4 regions of the Bacillus sp. NPDC094077 genome follow, and region 1 is predicted to be linked to each of the others. Evidence: riboswitches for the same ligand, from Rfam matches in the RefSeq annotation. Region 1 holds a riboswitch; each other region holds the start of a gene.
What was found. A riboswitch is a leader RNA that binds a small molecule or an ion and turns the genes downstream of it on or off. The one in region 1 is predicted to bind S-adenosylmethionine.
Positions count from the first base shown of each region.

Region 2: it holds a riboswitch for S-adenosylmethionine, as region 1 does, so the genes downstream of both, ACQKNR_RS03955 (bifunctional homocysteine S-methyltransferase/methylenetetrahydrofolate reductase) here and mtnK (S-methyl-5-thioribose kinase) in region 1, are expected to answer to the same signal.
Region 3: it holds a riboswitch for S-adenosylmethionine, as region 1 does, so the genes downstream of both, mmuP (S-methylmethionine permease) here and mtnK (S-methyl-5-thioribose kinase) in region 1, are expected to answer to the same signal.
Region 4: it holds a riboswitch for S-adenosylmethionine, as region 1 does, so the genes downstream of both, ACQKNR_RS10665 (YezD family protein) here and mtnK (S-methyl-5-thioribose kinase) in region 1, are expected to answer to the same signal.

Region 1 is NZ_JBNNUF010000001.1:561,945-566,685, reverse strand. Features, by position in the region: gene ACQKNR_RS02820 (pyridoxal phosphate-dependent aminotransferase) at 1-1,126, opposite strand, end outside; gene ACQKNR_RS02815 (carbon-nitrogen family hydrolase) at 1,141-2,004, shown strand; SAM riboswitch class I at 2,076-2,217, shown strand; gene mtnK (S-methyl-5-thioribose kinase) at 2,308-3,489, shown strand; gene mtnA (S-methyl-5-thioribose-1-phosphate isomerase) at 3,486-4,547, shown strand; gene ACQKNR_RS02800 (YvrJ family protein) at 4,615-4,741, shown strand, end outside.
Region 2 is NZ_JBNNUF010000001.1:759,069-763,809, forward strand. Features, by position in the region: gene ACQKNR_RS03955 (bifunctional homocysteine S-methyltransferase/methylenetetrahydrofolate reductase) at 1-1,722, opposite strand, end outside; SAM riboswitch class I at 1,794-1,903, opposite strand; SAM riboswitch class I at 2,106-2,215, shown strand; gene metI (cystathionine gamma-synthase/O-acetylhomoserine thiolyase) at 2,462-3,574, shown strand; gene metC (cystathionine beta-lyase) at 3,571-4,734, shown strand.
Region 3 is NZ_JBNNUF010000015.1:72,180-76,920, reverse strand. Features, by position in the region: partial or broken gene tnpB (IS200/IS605 family element RNA-guided endonuclease TnpB) at 1-548, shown strand, start outside; gene mmuM (homocysteine S-methyltransferase) at 796-1,773, opposite strand; gene mmuP (S-methylmethionine permease) at 1,748-3,157, opposite strand; SAM riboswitch class I at 3,241-3,348, opposite strand; gene ACQKNR_RS24815 (hypothetical protein) at 3,696-3,989, opposite strand; gene ACQKNR_RS24810 (helix-turn-helix transcriptional regulator) at 3,995-4,195, opposite strand; gene ACQKNR_RS24805 (hypothetical protein) at 4,470-4,741, opposite strand, start outside.
Region 4 is NZ_JBNNUF010000003.1:374,434-379,174, forward strand. Features, by position in the region: gene ACQKNR_RS10650 (LTA synthase family protein) at 1-921, opposite strand, end outside; gene ACQKNR_RS10655 (DUF3888 domain-containing protein) at 1,176-1,571, shown strand; lysine riboswitch at 1,661-1,842, shown strand; gene lysA (diaminopimelate decarboxylase) at 2,022-3,338, shown strand; SAM riboswitch class I at 3,455-3,563, shown strand; gene ACQKNR_RS10665 (YezD family protein) at 3,637-3,780, shown strand; gene ACQKNR_RS10670 (phosphoadenylyl-sulfate reductase) at 3,867-4,571, shown strand; gene sat (sulfate adenylyltransferase) at 4,610-4,741, shown strand, end outside.

The DNA.
Region 1 (4,741 bases):
GGTCCTCTGTATGTAAGAGCCCAACACGGACATACCCTTCGCCGTACTCACCAAATCCAACACCTGGAGCAACTGCCACATGTGCTTGTTCTAGTAAAATATTAGAAAATTGCTCAGATGTATAGCCTTTTGGTACAGGAAGCCAAGCAAAGAACGATCCTTTTGGAATATCTACATTCCAACCAATCGAGTGACAAGCCTCTATAAGAGCATTTCTTCGAGATTCGTAACTATTTACAAGGTCTATTACACAAGACTGCGAACCTAATAGCGCTTCGCGGGCAGCATCTTGAACTGCACCAAAAATACTAACATACATATGATCTTGCAGTAGGTTAATTGTTTCGATGACACTTTTATTCCCAACTGCAAAAGCAATACGCCAGCCAGCCATATTGAAAGTTTTTGATAAAGTATAAATTTCAATTCCTGTATCTTTGGCGCCGTCTGCTTGCAAGAAACTAACAGGCTTTTGACCATCAAATCCGATAGCACCGTAAGCAAAATCGTGAACAACTAATATATTATGTTTATTAGCAAAATGAATGGTTGCATCAAAAAAATCTTTTGATGCAGTAGCACCGGTAGGATTATTTGGATAGTTTAAAAACATTAACTTTGCGCGCTCAGCGATAGAGTCATCAATTTTCGTATAATCCGGTAAAAAATTATTTTCTGCAATAAGTGGCATCGTTTCAAAGTGTGCTTTTGCTAAAGCAACTCCTGATAAATAATCTGGATAGCCTGGATCTGGAACGAGAATAGTATCTCCAGGGTTTGTAAAACAAAGTGGTAATTCTACTAATCCGGCCTTTCCACCAAACAAAATAGCAACTTCAGTTTTTGGATTTAGTTCTACGCCATATTCACGTTTATAGAATGTTGCCACGGCTTCTTTTAAGCTTTCATGTCCGCGAAATGGCGGATATTTATGATGAATGGCCTTTTCGGCAGCATCTTGCAAAGCTTTTACGATATGCTGCGGGGTTGGTTGATCTGGATTACCTTGACCTAGATTAATAACATCGTGACCAGCTACAACGACTTTGTTAACTTTTGCAACAAGCGAAGCGAAAAATTGTGTTGGTAATGATGTTACTATCTCAGAAGGTTGAAATAATTTCATACTTTCCACCTCTTTTGAAAGTTGTTACAATTCTAGTGACAAATGATATAATCTTTCCAGTATTTTGTAAAGAAAAAATTAAGAATGGGGCTGGCAAAATGAAAGTCGCATGTATTCAAATGGATATTGCTTTTGGAGATGTGGAAAACAATATTGAGAATGCTAAAAATAAAATAAACGAAGCGATGAAGGAAGGACCAGACGTTATCGTCTTACCTGAACTATGGACAACAGGATATGATTTAACGAGGCTTTCTGAAATCGCAGATATGGATGGAGTGAAAACAAAAGAAAAGTTGAAAGAGTGGGCGAAGCAATATGGTGTACATATTGTTGGTGGCTCCATAGCAAAGCAAACAGAGCAAGGTGTTACAAATACAATGTATGTGGTAGACAATGAGGGCCAGTTAGTCAATGAATATAGTAAAGTGCATTTATTTCAGCTTATGGATGAACATAAATATTTAATAGCTGGTAATGGGACAGGTGAATTTACGCTCGATAATGTAGAGTGTGCTGGCACAATTTGTTATGATATTCGTTTTCCGGAGTGGATGCGTGTCCATACTGCCAAAGGTGCAAAAGTTTTATTTGTTGTAGCAGAATGGCCATTAGTTCGTCTAGCACATTGGCGCTTGCTTTTGCAGGCGAGAGCGGTTGAAAACCAGTGTTACGTTGTGGCATGTAATAGAGCAGGAAAGGACCCAAATAATGAGTTTGCAGGTCATTCTTTAATTGTGGATCCTTGGGGGGAAGTTGTAGTAGAGGCAAATGAAGAGGAAGCCATTTTATTTGGGGAGCTTAAATTTGAGAAAATAAAAGAGGTTCGTAAAGGAATTCCAGTTTTTGCAGATCGTCGTCCAGAATTATACAAATAAAATGTTGACAAGTGATTTTTATTCTTGGTATAGTCTTCAACATAAAGTTAAAAATTCGAAAAATTATACAACTCTTATCAAGAGCAGGTGGAGGGATTTGGCCCGATGAAGCCCAGCAACCGACCGTAATACCATTGTGAAATGGGGCGTTTATTTACGCCAAAAGGCACGGTGCTAATTCCAGCAGAAAGTAAACTTTCTGGCAGATAAGAGGGGAGAAGATAAACTTCAAACCTCTTTCTTCGTGGAAAGAGGTTTTTCTGCGCTAGAAAAACCTCTGAATTTAAAAAGGGGGAGAAGACGATGGAATATTATGCATTAACAGAAATAACAGCCGTACAATATGCGAAAGAACATGGCTATTTTGAAAAGAAAGCAAATGTAGTTTGTCATGAAATTGGAGATGGAAACTTAAATTACGTGTTCAAATTAGATGATGGAGAGAAATCAATTATAATAAAACAAGCACTTCCATATGCGAAAGTAGTTGGTGAGAGCTGGCCGTTGTCTATAAAAAGAGCAACGATTGAAAGTAAGGCATTACAAATTTTTGCGAAGTATGTACCGGAATATGTTCCGGTAGTATACAGTCATGATGAAGAGTTAGCAGTAACAGTAATAGAAGACTTATCAAGACTAACGATTACAAGAAGAGGATTGATAGACGGAGAAGAGTATCCGCTTTTATCGCAGCATATTGGTCGTTTTCTAGCCTATGTTTTATTTTATACTTCAGATTTCGGTTTACAGTCAGAAGAGAAAAGGGTACTAGAGGGTACATTTGTAAATCCGGACCTTTGTAAAATTACAGAAGATTTAGTGTTTACAGATCCGTTTGGGCACTACGATACGAACGATTATGAACCAGATTTACAGCTAGCTGTTGATGAACTTTGGAGTGATAAAACCTTAAAACTAAAAGTAGCGCAGTATAAATATAAATTTTTAACGAGAAAAGAAACGCTTATTCACGGGGATTTACATACTGGAAGTATTTTTTCATCACCTTCTGAAACAAAAGTGATTGATCCGGAATTTGCAACGTATGGTCCGTTTGGATTTGACATCGGTCAATTTATTGCAAACCTATTATTAAATGCTTTATCTAGGGAAGAAGAGAATAGAAGTGTACTATTTTTCCATATAGAGAAGACATGGAGTTATTTTGTAGAAGCTTTTACGAAGTTATGGATTGGAGAAGGTGTAGAATCATACACGAAAGAAAAACAATGGCTACCAATTATTTTGCAAAATATTTTTATTGATGCTGTCGGATTTGCCGGATGTGAAGTAATTCGTAGAACAATTGGCTTAGCCCATGTAGCTGATTTAGATGAAATAGCAAATAAAGAAAAAAGAATTCAAGCTAAGAAGCAAGCGCTATACTTAGGAAAAGAATTAATAAAATATGAATCTAAGAGTGCTGATATTCAATTGTTTCGAACGTTATTTCAACAGACAGTTTCAGGGGGCGTAAAAGTATGAGTACAATTGTTACTGTTCCGAGATCTGTAAGTTGGAAAGGTGATGCAATTGCGGTATTAAATCAAACAAAGTTGCCGCATAGTATGGAATACAAAACATTAACGACTATTGAAGAAGTATGGAAAAGCATCATGATGTTAGAAGTACGAGGAGCGCCTGCAATTGGAATTGTAGCTGCGTTTGGTTTGGCGCTTGCAGCAAAAAAGTATAATACTTTACATATCGAAGAATTTCAAAAGAAGTTTAATAGGGACTGTAACTATTTAGGAACATCACGCCCAACGGCAGTCAATTTATTTTGGGCAATCGATCGTATGAGAGAATCTATTCGAGGGATTACTACAATAAAAGAAGCGCAAAAAATGTTAGAAGAAGAAGCGCTTCGCATTCAGCAAGAGGATGAAGCGGTATGCCGGAGTATTGGAGAACATGCGTTAACATGTTTTAAAGACGGTGATAACATTTTAACAATTTGTAACGCTGGAAGCATTGCAACTGCTAGATATGGAACTGCATTAGCACCGTTTTATATTGGAAAAGAGAAAGGTGTACGTTTACATGCATATGCTTGTGAAACGAGACCTATTTTACAAGGTGGCCGTTTAACGACATGGGAATTGAAGCAAGCAAATATTGATGTAACGCTCATTACCGATAATACTGCTGCTTATGCTATTCAAACGAAAGAAATAAACGCGATTATTGTAGGGGCGGATCGAATTGTCGCAAATGGAGATACGGCAAATAAAATTGGAACAATGAATTTAGCTATTTTAGCAAAATATTTTGATATTCCATTTTATGTTGCTGCGCCGCTATCGACATTCGATGTTACGAAAGAAACTGGAGCTGGAATTGTTATTGAAGAAAGAGATGAAACAGAAGTTACGAAAATTTTTGGGAAGCAAATAGCACCAGTTGGAACTGATGTTTATAATCCTGCATTTGACGTAACATCGAACGAATTAATTACAGGTATTATTACTGAGAAAGGTATTATACGCGGGGATTATAAACGAGAAATTGCATCATTATTTGAAAAACAAGCTAGTAAGTAATAGCTTGTTTTTTTATGCCTAAATCTATTTGTTTTTCTTATATATATAATGAAAGGAGGAGAAGAAGATGGAAGAGTGGATCAGGATGGTAGGTAATGTAGGGTTTCCGATTGTTGTAACATTGTATTTACTCCATCGTATTGAAAGTAAATTAGATGGAGTAATTGTTGCAATAGAAAAGTTACCACAGCAAT
Region 2 (4,741 bases), 200 kb from region 1:
TAATGTCGTATCAATTAATTCTTGTGAAATACGAATACCTTCCTCAATAGCTGCCTCTTTCGTTTCGTGTCCATCCATTCTCTCTCTTATTTCTTCAGGAAGAGTAATTCCCGGCACCTCAAAATGAAGAAAATCTGCATTCCGCTTACTTACTAATGGCATAATTCCAATAAAGATAGGCTGTTCCAAATGTTTTGTCGCTTCATATACTTCTTCAATTAAAGCGACATCATATATTGGCTGTGTTAAGAAATATTCCGCTCCAGCATCTATTTTTCGTTCCATTCGTTTTACAGCTGCTTTTAAATGTCTTACGTGAGGGTTAAATGCGCCACCTACAGAAAACCTTGTTGCCGGTCCAATTGATTTCCCTAAAATGGAACGTCCATCGTTCATTTCTTTAATCATTTTAATGAGCTCTATAGAGGACAAGTCATATACAGAAGTGGCACCCGGAAAATCACCAACGCGTGCTGGATCACCCGTTAAAGCTAGTACCTCCTCCATACCTAGCGCGGATAAACCTAGTAAATGAGATTGTAGTCCAATGACGTTATGGTCTCTACACGTTAAATGCGTCAATACTGGAATATCGTGCTTCGTTAATAATGCCCCCATAGCCATATTCGAAATACGTGGTGACGCTAATGAATTGTCTGCTAGTGTAATAGCGTCCGCCCCCGCTCTTTTCAGTGCTCTTGCGCCTTCAAAAAAACGCTGCGTATCTAGCGTTTTCGGTGGATCTAATTCCACTACAACTGTCGTTTGTTTCTTTGCCTTCTCTGCGAGAGTGACGTGAGCTTTCGAACGTTTTTCATGTGTATGAACTACTTTTGGTCTTTGAATCGTTTCCTTTTCTATTACAGGTGCAACATTTGCAATAGCACGCTTCATACTTTCAACATGTTCTGGAGTGGTACCACAACAACCACCCAATAACCGAATACCTTGTTCAATAAATTTTGGTGTCATCGCTTCGAAATAGGCCGGACTCCCTTCATATACGTAACGTCCCTCCACATAATTGGGGAGACCTGCATTCGGGTATGCTGACAAATAGCCATTTTGCGGAATCGATATCATTTTAAAAGCTTCCGTCATATGAAGTGGCCCGAGTTGACAGTTCAGTCCAACAACATTTGCACCGTAATCTAAAAGCTGCTTTAATATTTCATTTACATCATTTCCATTTTGAGTCGTACCTGCCTCATGTAACGCTAATTGGGCTACAATTGGAATATTCGTTTGTTTTCGTAACACCTTAACAGCATGGATTAATTCAAACTCATCATAAAAAGTCTCTAATAGTAATCCATCCACCTGTTCTTCTAATAAAGCACCTGCCTGTTCAAGTAGCATAAATTCTCTCTCCATATCAGTCGTTGTAACAGCTCCGATATGTTTCATACCACCAATTGTTCCTAAAATTGCATTTTTTTCTGTAACAGATGCTTTTGCAAGTTTTACTGCCGCTTTATTTATTTGAACAACTTGATTCTCTAATCCATACATACGTAATTTCGCTTCATTTGCCCCATACGTATTTGTTTGAATCACATCTGCTCCAGCAGCTACATATTGTTTATGAATCGATATAATTAAGTCTGGATCAGATATATTCAATTCTTCAAAACTACTTTGCAAACCATGTGAATGCAATAACGTTCCAACCGCACCATCACCTATTACAATTCCTTTTGATAATAAATCTAGTAATTTCACGAATCTCCCCTCATTTCTATCAATATAAAAACCCCCTCTTCACTTTGAAGAGGGGGACATAATTGTTCCGCCTCTTATTATGCAAAACATTCGTTTTGCAGGTATTAGCACCGTTTCAAACATTTCGTTTGAAGGTTGCCGGGTTTCACAGGGCCTTTCCCTCCACCGCTCTCAATAAGAGTTTGTCTATATATTTTATTTATGTAGCTAAAAGGAAATGCGTTCCCCTTTTAACAATGTTTGTTAATTTTTTAATAAATTTAGCATGCACAAATACAAAAGTCAATGACACTTGCGGAAAAATAAAAATTATTTAAAATAGAGTTGCAATTCAATTATCTTTTGATGTAAAGTTAAAACCATAATAAAATTTCATACGAACATTCTTATCTAGAGAGGTAGAGGGACTGGCCCTATGACGCCTCAGCAACCATTAACATTTGTTAATAAGGTGCTAATTCCAGCAAATTGTGAAAGATTTGACAGATGAGAAGAAGACTCTATTCAAACGAAAGCCTTCTTCTTAGAAGGCTTTTTTTATTTTATCCCGCTATTTGAGGGCAGTAAGACTCCCACCTCAAAATTCGGCTGGAGCAAAGAAGTTAGTTGGGAGTCGGACTGCCCGTAAAAGCCCGATTGGTTCAACTAATAATCAGCGGGGGATGAACAAAACCCCCACTGATTAAAGTTTCACTTTATATTCACTTCACTGTTCAATTTAAAAAGGAGGAATTTTCACATGTCAACTATTGAAACAAAACTAGCACAAATCGGAAACCGCAGCGAAACTACAACAGGAACTGTTAACCCGCCTGTTTATTTCTCAACCGCTTATCGTCACGAAGGAATTGGTAAATCTACTGGATTTGACTATTCACGAACAGGAAATCCAACTCGCGGTCTTTTAGAACAGGCAATCGCAGACTTAGAAAGTGGCGAACAAGGTTACGCCTGTAGTTCAGGTATGGCAGCTGTTCTCCTCGTCCTTTCGTTATTCCGTTCTGGAGATGAACTTATTGTATCTGAAGATTTATATGGGGGAACGTATCGCTTATTTTCTGAGCATGAAAAAAAGTGGAATGTTCGATGTAGATACGTAAATACACAATCTATTAAACAAATTGAGCAAGCTATCACAAATGAAACAAAAGCTATTTTCATAGAAACCCCGACTAATCCATTAATGCAAGTTACTGATATCGCAGCTATCGCAACTGTCGCAAAAAGACATGGACTACTTCTTATTGTAGACAACACATTCTACACGCCTTATATACAGCAACCATTAACAGAAGGTGCCGATATCGTACTTCATAGTGCAACGAAATATTTAGGTGGGCATAACGATGTACTAAGCGGACTTGTCGTTGCAAAAGGAAAGGAACTTTGCGAGGAAATCGCTCATTATCATAATGCCTCCGGTGCTGTCCTAAGTCCATTTGACTCATGGCTATTAATTCGTGGTATGAAAACTTTAGCGCTTCGAATGAGACAACATGAAGAAAATGCGAAAGCAGTTGTTGCTTATTTGAACGATGAAGACGGTGTGACAGATGTATTTTATCCGGGTAGAGGCGGTATGATTTCATTTCGTCTACAAGATGAAACATGGATTAATCCATTCTTACAATCTTTATCCTTAATTACATTTGCCGAAAGTCTTGGTGGTGTAGAAAGTTTAATGACTTATCCAGCAACACAAACGCATGCTGATATTCCTGAAGAAATCAGAACGGCAAACGGTGTATGCAATCGTCTTCTTCGATTCTCCGTCGGCATTGAAAATAGTAACGATTTAATTCAAGATTTAAAACAGGCCATTAAATTTGTAAAAGAAGGTGTAAGAATATGAGTTATTCTATAGATACACTCTTACTACACAACCAATATAAACATGATACACAAACCGGGGCTGTTAACGTTCCCATCTATAACACATCAACTTTTCACCAGTTTGATGTAGATACGTTCGGAAAATATGACTATAGTCGATCGGGTAATCCAACTCGTGAAGCTCTTGAAGATATTATCGCTTTATTAGAGGGCGGAACAAAGGGATTCGCCTTTGCATCAGGCATTGCAGCGATTTCTACTGCATTTCTCCTCCTTTCACAAGGCGATCACGTACTCATTTCAGAAGACGTATACGGAGGCACTTACCGAATTATAACTGAAGTACTCTCTCGTTACGGTGTTTCACATACATTTGTTGATATGACAAATGTAGAAGAAATCAAACAAAACATTAAACCAAATACGAAGCTCTTTTATGTAGAAACACCTTCTAACCCACTTTTAAAAGTGACAGATATCCGCGCTGTTTCTAAACTCGCAAAATCTATCGGTGCTCTTACTTTTGTTGATAATACATTTTTGACACCACTATTCCAGAAGCCACTTGATCTTGGTGCCGATGTTGTTCTTCACAGCGCTACAAAATTTATTGCTGGTCATAGTGATGTTACTGCAGGATTAGCAGTCGTAAAAGATGCCGAACTCGCTCAAAAACTTGGATTTTTACAAAATGCATTTGGTGCTATTTTAGGACCTCAAGATTGCTCTCTCGTACTTCGCGGTCTAAAAACATTGCATGTACGTCTCGAGCACTCATCTGCAAGTGCCAATAAAGTTGCACATTATTTGCAAGAGCACGCTAAAGTTCAAAATGTCTATTATCCGGGATTACAAACACATCTTGGTTTTGATATTCAACAATCTCAAGCAACATCAGCTGGAGCTGTTCTATCTTTTACTTTACAGTCAGAAGATGCACTCCGCCAATTTTTATCAAAAGTAAGATTACCTGTTTTTGCAGTTAGTTTAGGAGCTGTCGAGTCGATTCTTTCCTATCCAGCCAAAATGTCACATGCGGCTTTATCACAAGAGGCTCGTGATGAAAGAGGAATCTCTAATTCATTGCTCCGCTTATCAGTTGGCCTGGAAAATGTTAACGATTTAATATCCGATTTCGAAAATGCCCTTTCTTACGTAGAAGAACCTGTAAATGCATAGAGTGAAA
Region 3 (4,741 bases), on a different contig from region 1:
TGTCAGATGGAACCCCCTATGAAAATCCGAAGTTTTTTCGATCGTTAGAAGAGAAGTTGGCAAAAGCACAGCGTGTTCTTTCTAGAAGAATGAAAGGATCTTCCCGCTGGAATAAACAGCGAGTAAAGGTAGCTAGAATTCATGAATACGTGGCAAATGCTAGAAAAGATTACTTAGACAAAATCTCAACTGAAATCATCAAAAACCACGATGTTATCGGTATAGAAGATTTGCAAGTATCGAATATGTTAAAAAATCGTAAGTTAGCAAAAGCAATTAGTGAGGTATCATGGTCACAGTTTCGAACTATGTTGGAATATAAAGCAAAATGGTACGGTAAACAAGTCATTGTCGTATCGAAAACATTTGCTTCAAGCCAATTATGTTCTTGTTGCGGATATCAAAACAAAGACGTTAAAAATCTGAACCTACGTAAATGGGATTGCCCTTCTTGCCGTACACACCATGATAGGGATATTAACGCAAGTATCAATCTAAAGAATGAAGCGATAAGGCTTCTAACCGCAAGGACTGCGGGGTTAGCCTAATAAATTAGAGTTCGATAGAACCCTTTACTTAGGAATCCCCCACTTCTAAACGAAGTGAAAGTGGGGGTAGTTCAATTTCCCTGATTCCTTTCCATACCTAAGGTACCCAAAAGTCCAATGGATTCCCGAGGCTACCATCCACATTTGTGTCTCTGAAAAGACATTTTGTGCCACTAGACGTAACTGTAGATTCCTGAACAAGCAAAATCATGAAAATACACACAAAGATAGATTATCATCCATTACATTACTGTTTTGCTTCTTTCGAATAGAAAAACTCGGAAGAACGCCACTTGTTCGATATCTCCTCAATGTGATAAGGAGTCGTTCTGCAGCATCCACCTATTAAACGTGCACCTGCTTGGTACCATTCTTCAGATTGAATATCCAACGCGTTACATTGTTCATGACCATGCCATGTTTTTGTTTCTGGATTATAAGCTTCACCAGAGTTTGGATAAACAATAATCGATTTTTTGGTGTTTGCCCTCAACTCTTGGATTGCACCAGTCACAATGGTTACTGGCGCACAATTGATGCCTATCGCTACAATTTGTTTACTTTTCTCAAAAGCTCGTGCACACTCCACGAGTTTCATACCTTCACTAATCTCTTTCTCATTTTTTAGCGAAAAGGAAAGCCACGCATATGTTTCTGGAAACTCACGCAATAATGTATCTAATACTCTTGCTTCTTGCAGGGAAGGGATCGTTTCAAATGCCAATAGATCTGCACCTGCTTCGATTAACGCTGACATTCTCGAACGATGAAAGTCTGCTAATGTTCTATCTGTCACACCATAGTTGCCTACATACTCTGAACCATCTGCAAGGTAAGCACCGTACGGCCCAACTGATGCAACAACCAATGGTTTAGGCCTATTCGTTTGCGTATTTTCCTTCCAAAAATCATCTCTTGCCCTTCTTGCAAGTAACACCGTTTTCTTAATTAATTCCAAAGCTTCCTGTTCTTGTATTCCGCGCGCGGAAAAACCACTAATAGTAGCTTGATAGCTTGCTGTTATGGCACAGTCCGCTCCAGCACGAAAATAGTCTGAATGAACCTGATAAATTAGTTCCGGATTTTCTAGTAACACACGTGCCGACCAAAGAGGATCGTCCAAATTACATCCATGCGCCTCCAATTCTGTAGCTAATGCTCCGTCAAGAAGCATAATGGAATGTTGGGATAAAATATCATCAATTGGGTTGATTTTGTTCGACATAATCTACGCCCCTCTTTTTTAGATTTTTTGTTAGATAATAACTTCCATAGCAAAACAAAATAAACGGTATGCCGCAATATAAGGCAATTCTCTGTGTTGGATCGAATGCAATTCCAATACACGATGCCAGACAAAGGATAAAAGAAGCAATTGGTACTAATGGATATAGTGGTGTACGATAAATCAAGTCCTTTTCAGAATTTCCTTCTTTCAAAAATTGTCTGCGAAATAGGAACTGGGAAGCACTAATACTCATCCAAACTACGACTACTGCTAGACCGGAAATGGAAACAAGTACGATATAGACAGTATCTGGTGCCACAATACTTGAGAGCAAAGCCAAAGCTCCACCCACCATGCTGAAAATAACGGCGTTGATTGGAACACCTTGCTTCGTCATTTTTCCAAAAATCGGTGATATCGTATTCTTATTCGCAAGCGACCAAAGCATTCTAGAAGAGGCATAAAGGCCTGAGTTTGCCGCAGATAAAATGGCTATTAAGATAACGAAATTCATTATGTCAGCTGAATATGGCACCCCAATTCGTTCTAGAACTGCAACAAAAGGACTCTCTAATACCCCCGCATCAGAACTAGGCAATAACGCAGATAAAACAACAATCGTTCCTACAAAAAAGATGATCAATCTCCACAGAGTAGTTCGAATGGCCTTCGGTATCATTTTTTCCGGGTTCGCTGTTTCTCCAGCTGCAATGCCTATTAATTCTGTTCCAGAAAAAGCAAAATTAACCGCAAGCATGGTCATTATAATGGCCGTAGCACCATGGGGAAATAAACCTCCACTTGTAAAATTAGAAAAGAATGGTGCTGCTTTTGAATGAGTCATCGGAAGAAACCCTAGCATTGCCGCTACTCCTAAAACAATAAAAATCACAATAGCTATAACCTTTATCGATGAAAACCAAAATTCGGATTCGGCAAAAAATTTAACAGTCAGAACATTTAATACAAAGATCAAAATGGCAAAAAGAGCACTCCATACCCAAACATTAATCGATGGAAACCATCGCTTCATAAGTAATCCTGCGGCTGTAAATTCAGAACCTAAAGCAACAGTCCAAGTTAACCAATACAACCAGGCTACTGTATACCCTGTACCCGGTCCAATGTATTTAACTGCATAACTATGAAATGCGCCCGTTTCGGGCATATGTACGGAAAGTTCTCCTAAACATAGCATAACTAGATAAACCACTAGCGCACCAACCAAATAGGATAGAATTGTTCCAAATGGGCCAGCTTGTTGAATAGTGTAACCCGAACTTAAGAATAAGCCCGTTCCAATCACCCCACCAAGTGATAGCATGACTAAATGACGTGCTTGCATTTTCCTTTGAAATTCTTGCCCATTTTTGTTCTCCATTTCTACTCTCCTTTAGTTACTATCCAGAAAAAACAAAAACGCACTCTAAAAAAGAGGGCGCTACTGACAAATAAAAACGGAAGCTCTCATCTATCAGGATTATCACCCGCTGGAATTAGCACAGTGTCTACTTAAGCAGACCTGTTGCTGAGGTTTCATAAGGCCAGTCCCTCCACCTCTCTGGATAAGAAATATTTTTTTATAACCTTATCAATCCATTCAATAACTGTCAAGATGATTCTGTTTTTTAAAAAAATTATCTATTATAGAAATACAAAAAATAGAGTATTACTATAAATGCAACCCACTCCTTCTTGGGTATTATTTAAAAATCGAACATACAAAACCTCATTTATTTATAATACGGTTCACAAGCACTTCCTCAAAATTTGATGCACTTCTAAATATCTTCTTACTTCTTTGGCTATGGGGGTCACCATACATATCCAGCAACTTAGGGATGTGTGACTCTACCCCTTTTTAAAAGAAACACTTTGTTCAAACGCCTACTAGAACAAGATAAAAAGCCTAACTCATGTTAGTAATTTTTCCTGTTTCTGTTGATAAATATAAAAATACTGCCTAGCACACTTAATGCAAGCACAAAATATAACAATAAATCAGGTAGAAATTCTGAAGGAACAATATCTATCGATTGAAAAATAATAATGGTAATGATACCTAAATATAGAATGTTGTACAATACATTATTTGTTTTATATTGAATTTCTCTCCCTCTTTCGTCTTTTGCCTCATCACTTGATTGAAATTTTACTACATACATCTGACTGATGAATATTAAAACTAAAAATAAAGATTTTAACCACAACATATGTCTCACTCCCCCTGATAATCGAACACGTCAGTTATTGACTTTTCAAATTCATTTGCGATTTTAAAGGCAAGAATTAGAGAAGGATTATATTTATTTTTTTCAAGAGTAGCAATAGTTTGTCGACTAACACCCACCCTTTTTGCCAGTTCTTCTTGCGTCCAACCTTTTTCTGCTCGGCAAACTACAATTCTATTATGTAACAAAAGCAACACCTCTTAAGAAAATTGCAATTTATTTCTTACAATTCGTAAAGTATTTTTGACAAAGTATTTTTGCAATTAAAAATACGCATAAAAAATATCCCTTTATACAAAGGGATATTTTTTATAAACGGTATAACTTTCTTTAAAACGGTACATCTTTTTTATAAACAGTACGACTTTATTTCAAAGTTACAGTAAACACCTAAAAACCCCTCTTATTAACAATGCTAAGAGGGGTTTTTCTATTACTCTACATGTAATATGTGTACACCACTTAAGGCATACGATCTTTTAAATCTGCTAAAGGTATAAGCTTGTCGACAAGCCATAACTTCTTATTTCCATCATAGATAAGATTTATTTGCATTAATGACATATTATCAGATGAAACACCATTAACTGTAATTTTACTTTTCACTTTTGCTAATATATTAGCTTTAGTAGTGTCTAAGAATGCATAGTACAACTCGCCACCTGTGTATTCAGACTGAAAGGAGACTTTTTTCTTTTCTTTTTCATCTACAGTCCCTGGAGCAGATTGCGTTG
Region 4 (4,741 bases), on a different contig from region 1:
CGGATAAAGTGAGTTTTCAACAATAAATTCAGCATCAGAAGTTTTACCTTGTCCCGTTTGATGATAGAAGTTATCGAAATAAAAACTATCTTTAATAAATTCATTTAAAAATGGAGTAATCTCTTTTCCATTTATTTTTTTATTAATAACAAAACTTTGTGTAGATTCCATTGAAATTAAAATTACATTTTTACCTTTTGCAGCTCCAAATAAGTTTTTATCAACCTGCTTATCTTTTGCGTCTGTATAGTTTTTAATTTCAGAGAATCCGTCGCCACTTGCAAATACACGCTCAGCCGAAGACTTAGATTGAAGTGTAATATCAAAGAGATGATATGTGTATAAACCTAAATTTTTCACGACAGTTTGACGGTCAAATGAACGTGAGAACATTTGTGGTTTATAAATAACTGACACAACAATTTGTAGTGCTAATAACGCTGTTACACCACTAAAGAAAGTTCGTTTTTCTGAGCGGGAAAGTGGTGTTTTATCCCCAAATGATGGGAACTTACGCGAAATAAACATTAAAATAATTGCGTCTGCAAATAAAAGTAATGTTTTATACGTAAAGAGTTCTTTTATGCTCGTCCCTAAGTCAGCCATATTATTTGTTTGGAATAAAACCGGGAAGGTAACGAAATCGTTATAAAACCCATAAAACATTGCATTTCCAAATAAAATAAATGACAGTATAAAACTGATTCCAATTATAATTCGGTTTCTGTGCTTAGATGCAAATAAAGCTAAGCCGAAAAATAAAAGTAATGAAGCTAGCGGGTTAATAAAAAGCATAAATTCTTCAAAGAAGTTATCAATTTTAATATCAAACGCTAGCTTGTACACGATATATGTTTTAATCCATAATAAAACGACTGCAACGAGTGCAAATCGTAATTTTGGAAACAGATTTTGTAGCATAATATACTCCTCTCCTAAAAAGCATGACGGTTCTTGTGAGCTCGTCTGAATAGTGCCTCACTTTATATATACGAACAGTCCTTTATTATTATGATTATTATACTATGAGTATCATTATACGAAAATAAAAGAGAGTTGTGGACTTTTTTATAATAATTGAGTAGAAAAAGAGCAGTAGGAGAAAATAAAATGGAATTTCTATGTATGATAATTATCGTGCGTAGAAGGAATCGCGTAATAATACGGAGGTTATAATGCGAAAATTATTCTATTTTATAGTGTGCAGTAGTGTTATACTTTTTGCTTCACCGGGTGTGTCAATAGCTCAATATGATACACCTCTTATGGAAGACGCACTTTATTCTGTTTTATTTCCGAAAATAAATAAAGCAATTGAAAAACAATATGGGAGCCTGAAACCTTATCAATGTCCTAAAATCATTAGTTTAAAAAAAGTGTATAGTGGTACATATTTATTCCGAGCGGTTATTGAAGTGACAAAGTATGAACAGGTCGGTGGAAAAATTGTTCCGCCATTTGAAAAAGTAACAATTACGTTTAATAACGAAGAAGGCGAATGGGAAGTTGTAAAGTTTTCAGTAAAGCGCTTACCAGATGATACGAAACTAAACTGTAAAAAAACAATATAAAAAATTGTTTGACAAATAAAATGGTCCTTTGGTATTGTTAATAGCAACAATTAGATGTTTGAAAATTAAATAGACTTACCTCATCTACTCTCAAAGGTAGAGGCCGCGATAGGAAAGAGTAAGCTATGGGAGATTTAGTGGAATCTGTGATCATAGGTTGAAAGGGACTATTGCCGAAATATAAGAATGACCACCTTATTCATATATTGGGACTGCATTGAATAAATGTAGTACTGTCATAAGATTTATTTTATGGAGAGCTATTTGGAGATGTTGATGCGGTTTCTTATTTGAGAAGATAACAACTCGTTTATTTTTTCAATATATATTTTTCCTAATAAGAAACGCGTGTGAACATTGTTCCGCGCGTTTTTTGTCTATCTAAAAGCGTGCTGCAATGAATAGAAGATTGGGGTTATGAGTTTTAGAGGAAATAAGGGAGGAATTCAAATGTATTTACACGGCACAAGCCGAATCAATGGGCAAGGACACTTAGAAATTGGAGGGTGCGATACGACGCAGCTCGCAAAACAATACGGAACACCACTTTATGTATACGATGAAGAGTCTATTCGAGGGAAATGTCGTGCGTTTCATCGTGCTTTTAAAGAAAGTGGTTTCTCTTATCAAGTAGCATATGCAAGCAAGGCGTTCTTGTGCATGGAGATGTGCCGAGTAGCTTGTGAAGAGAATATGTCATTAGATGTCGTTTCTGGAGGAGAGTTATATACAGCACTCCAAGCAGGATTTCCAGCATCGCGTATTCATTTTCATGGAAATAATAAAACAGAAGAAGAGATAGTGATGGCTCTTCAGGCAAATATCGGTTGTTTTGTAGTAGATAATTTCTTTGAACTAGAAGTTTTACATGATTTAGCAGTAGAACATGGGAAATTTGTGAACATATTAATCCGTGTTACGCCTGGAGTAGAGGCACACACACACGAATATATAACAACAGGCCAAGAGGATTCGAAATTTGGATTTGGTGTTTCAAATGGTCAAGCAATGCAAGCGATTGAGCTAGCATTACAAAAGTCAAATTATAATGTGTTAGGAATTCATTCACATATCGGATCACAAATATTTGAAACAGCTGGTTTTGTTCGAGCAATTGAAGTTCTTCGCCAATTTTTAGAAGAGGTGAGAGAACAAACAAACTATGTAGTAAAAGTGTTGAATGTGGGCGGCGGATTTGGTATACGTTATACGGAGTCGGATACACCATTAACACTTGAAACGTATGTTCATGCCGTAACAAGTACGATAAGAGAACAGTTTACACAATGCGAATATCCGCTTCCAGAAATATGGATTGAACCAGGTCGTAGTATTGTAGGTGATGCCGGAACAACACTTTATACAGTCGGATCGGTGAAAGATATTCCTGGCATTCGGAAATATGTTTCAGTGGATGGTGGAATGACAGATAATTTAAGGCCGGCTCTATACGGAGCTCGTTATGAGGCAATGTTGGCGAATCGAGGAAATGATGGAAATGAGGAGCTCGTTTCAATTGCAGGAAAATGTTGTGAGAGTGGAGATATGTTGATTTGGGATATTCATCTACCGAAAGTTGCTTCTTCTGATTTACTAGCAATTTCTTGCACTGGGGCATATGGGTACTCGATGGCGAATAATTATAATCGTATTTGTAGACCAGCCGTCGTCTTTGCAAAAGGCGGAGCATCACAAATTGTTGTAGAACGCGAAACGTATGAAAATATTATTGGAAACGATCGCATACGTATTAAAGAGCTTGCTTAAATGTGAAAAAGGAGTTGTTCGGATGGGCAATTCCTTTTTTATAAAATAAAATAATTAAAATATATCGGAAAACTAGGATTGAAAAAAATCAGAATTGTGATAAAATACAAATACAAAGCTTATCAAGAGAAGCGGAGGGAACTGGCCCTACGAAGCTCGGCAACCTGCTTATAAAAAGCAAGGTGCTAAATCCAGCAAAATGGAATCCATTTTGAAAGATAAGGTAAAATATATTACCGAACAGTCTTTTCGAAATGGGAAAGATTTTTTTTATGAATAAAAAAGGGGGGCTGTTCGCGTGAGCGTACGGGAACATTTTGATGAAGTATCTGAAAAAATTCAAACGATGCTTGCTGATATGAAATATGGTTCAATTACAATTGTTGTGCAAGATGGAAAAGTCATTCAGTTAGAGAAAAGTGAAAAGGTCCGTTTAAAGTAAAAAGCGCTGACTAGAAAAACTAGAGGCGGTTTTAATCTATTTTAATAGGTTAAAGCCGTCTTTTTGCTTTTACAGGGGGAAAAGACATGTTGACTTATGAGACGTGGAAAGAAAATAGTGTTCCGTTTTCGGAAAAAGATGAAACGAAGGGCGCGCTATCAGTATTAAGTTGGGCTTACAAAGAATATAAAGATGAAATTGTGTATGCGTGTAGCTTTGGAGTGGAGGGTATGGTATTACTCCATCTTATAAACCAAGTAAATCCATCTGCTAAAGTTGTATTTTTAGATACAAATGTTCATTTTCAAGAAACGTACGAATTGATTAAAAAAGTACGTGAGCGATTTCCTTCATTAAATATTATAGAAAAACAACCAGAACTTACACTTGATGAACAAGCGAAGTTGCATGGTGAGAAACTATGGGAAAGCAATCCAAATCTCTGCTGTAAGATTAGGAAAATTTTGCCTTTGGAAAAATCACTTGCAGCAGAAAAAGCGTGGATATCGGGATTAAGAAGGGAACAATCAGAAACGCGTAAGCATACAAAGTTTATAAATCAAGATCATCGTTTTCAATCTATTAAAGTTTGTCCGCTTATCCATTGGACGTGGAAAGAAGTGTGGCGATATGTATACAAACATAACTTGCCGTATAACCCACTTCATGATATTGGATATCCAAGTATTGGGTGTGAGAAATGTACGTTACCTGTAGGAGCAGGTGGTGATTCAAGAGAAGGTAGATGGGCTGGGAAAGTGAAAACCGAGTGCGGTCTTCATTACCAATAAGATGAATCTTGAAATAAAGCTAAGAGGGGATATAGAAAATGACTATAATAAACGAATTAATAAACCGTGTAGATGAGACATACGACGTATCACAAATTGAAAAAGAAATTAAACTAGACAACATTGCGTTAAGCGATTTAGAACTGCTAGCGACAGGGGGATATAGTCCG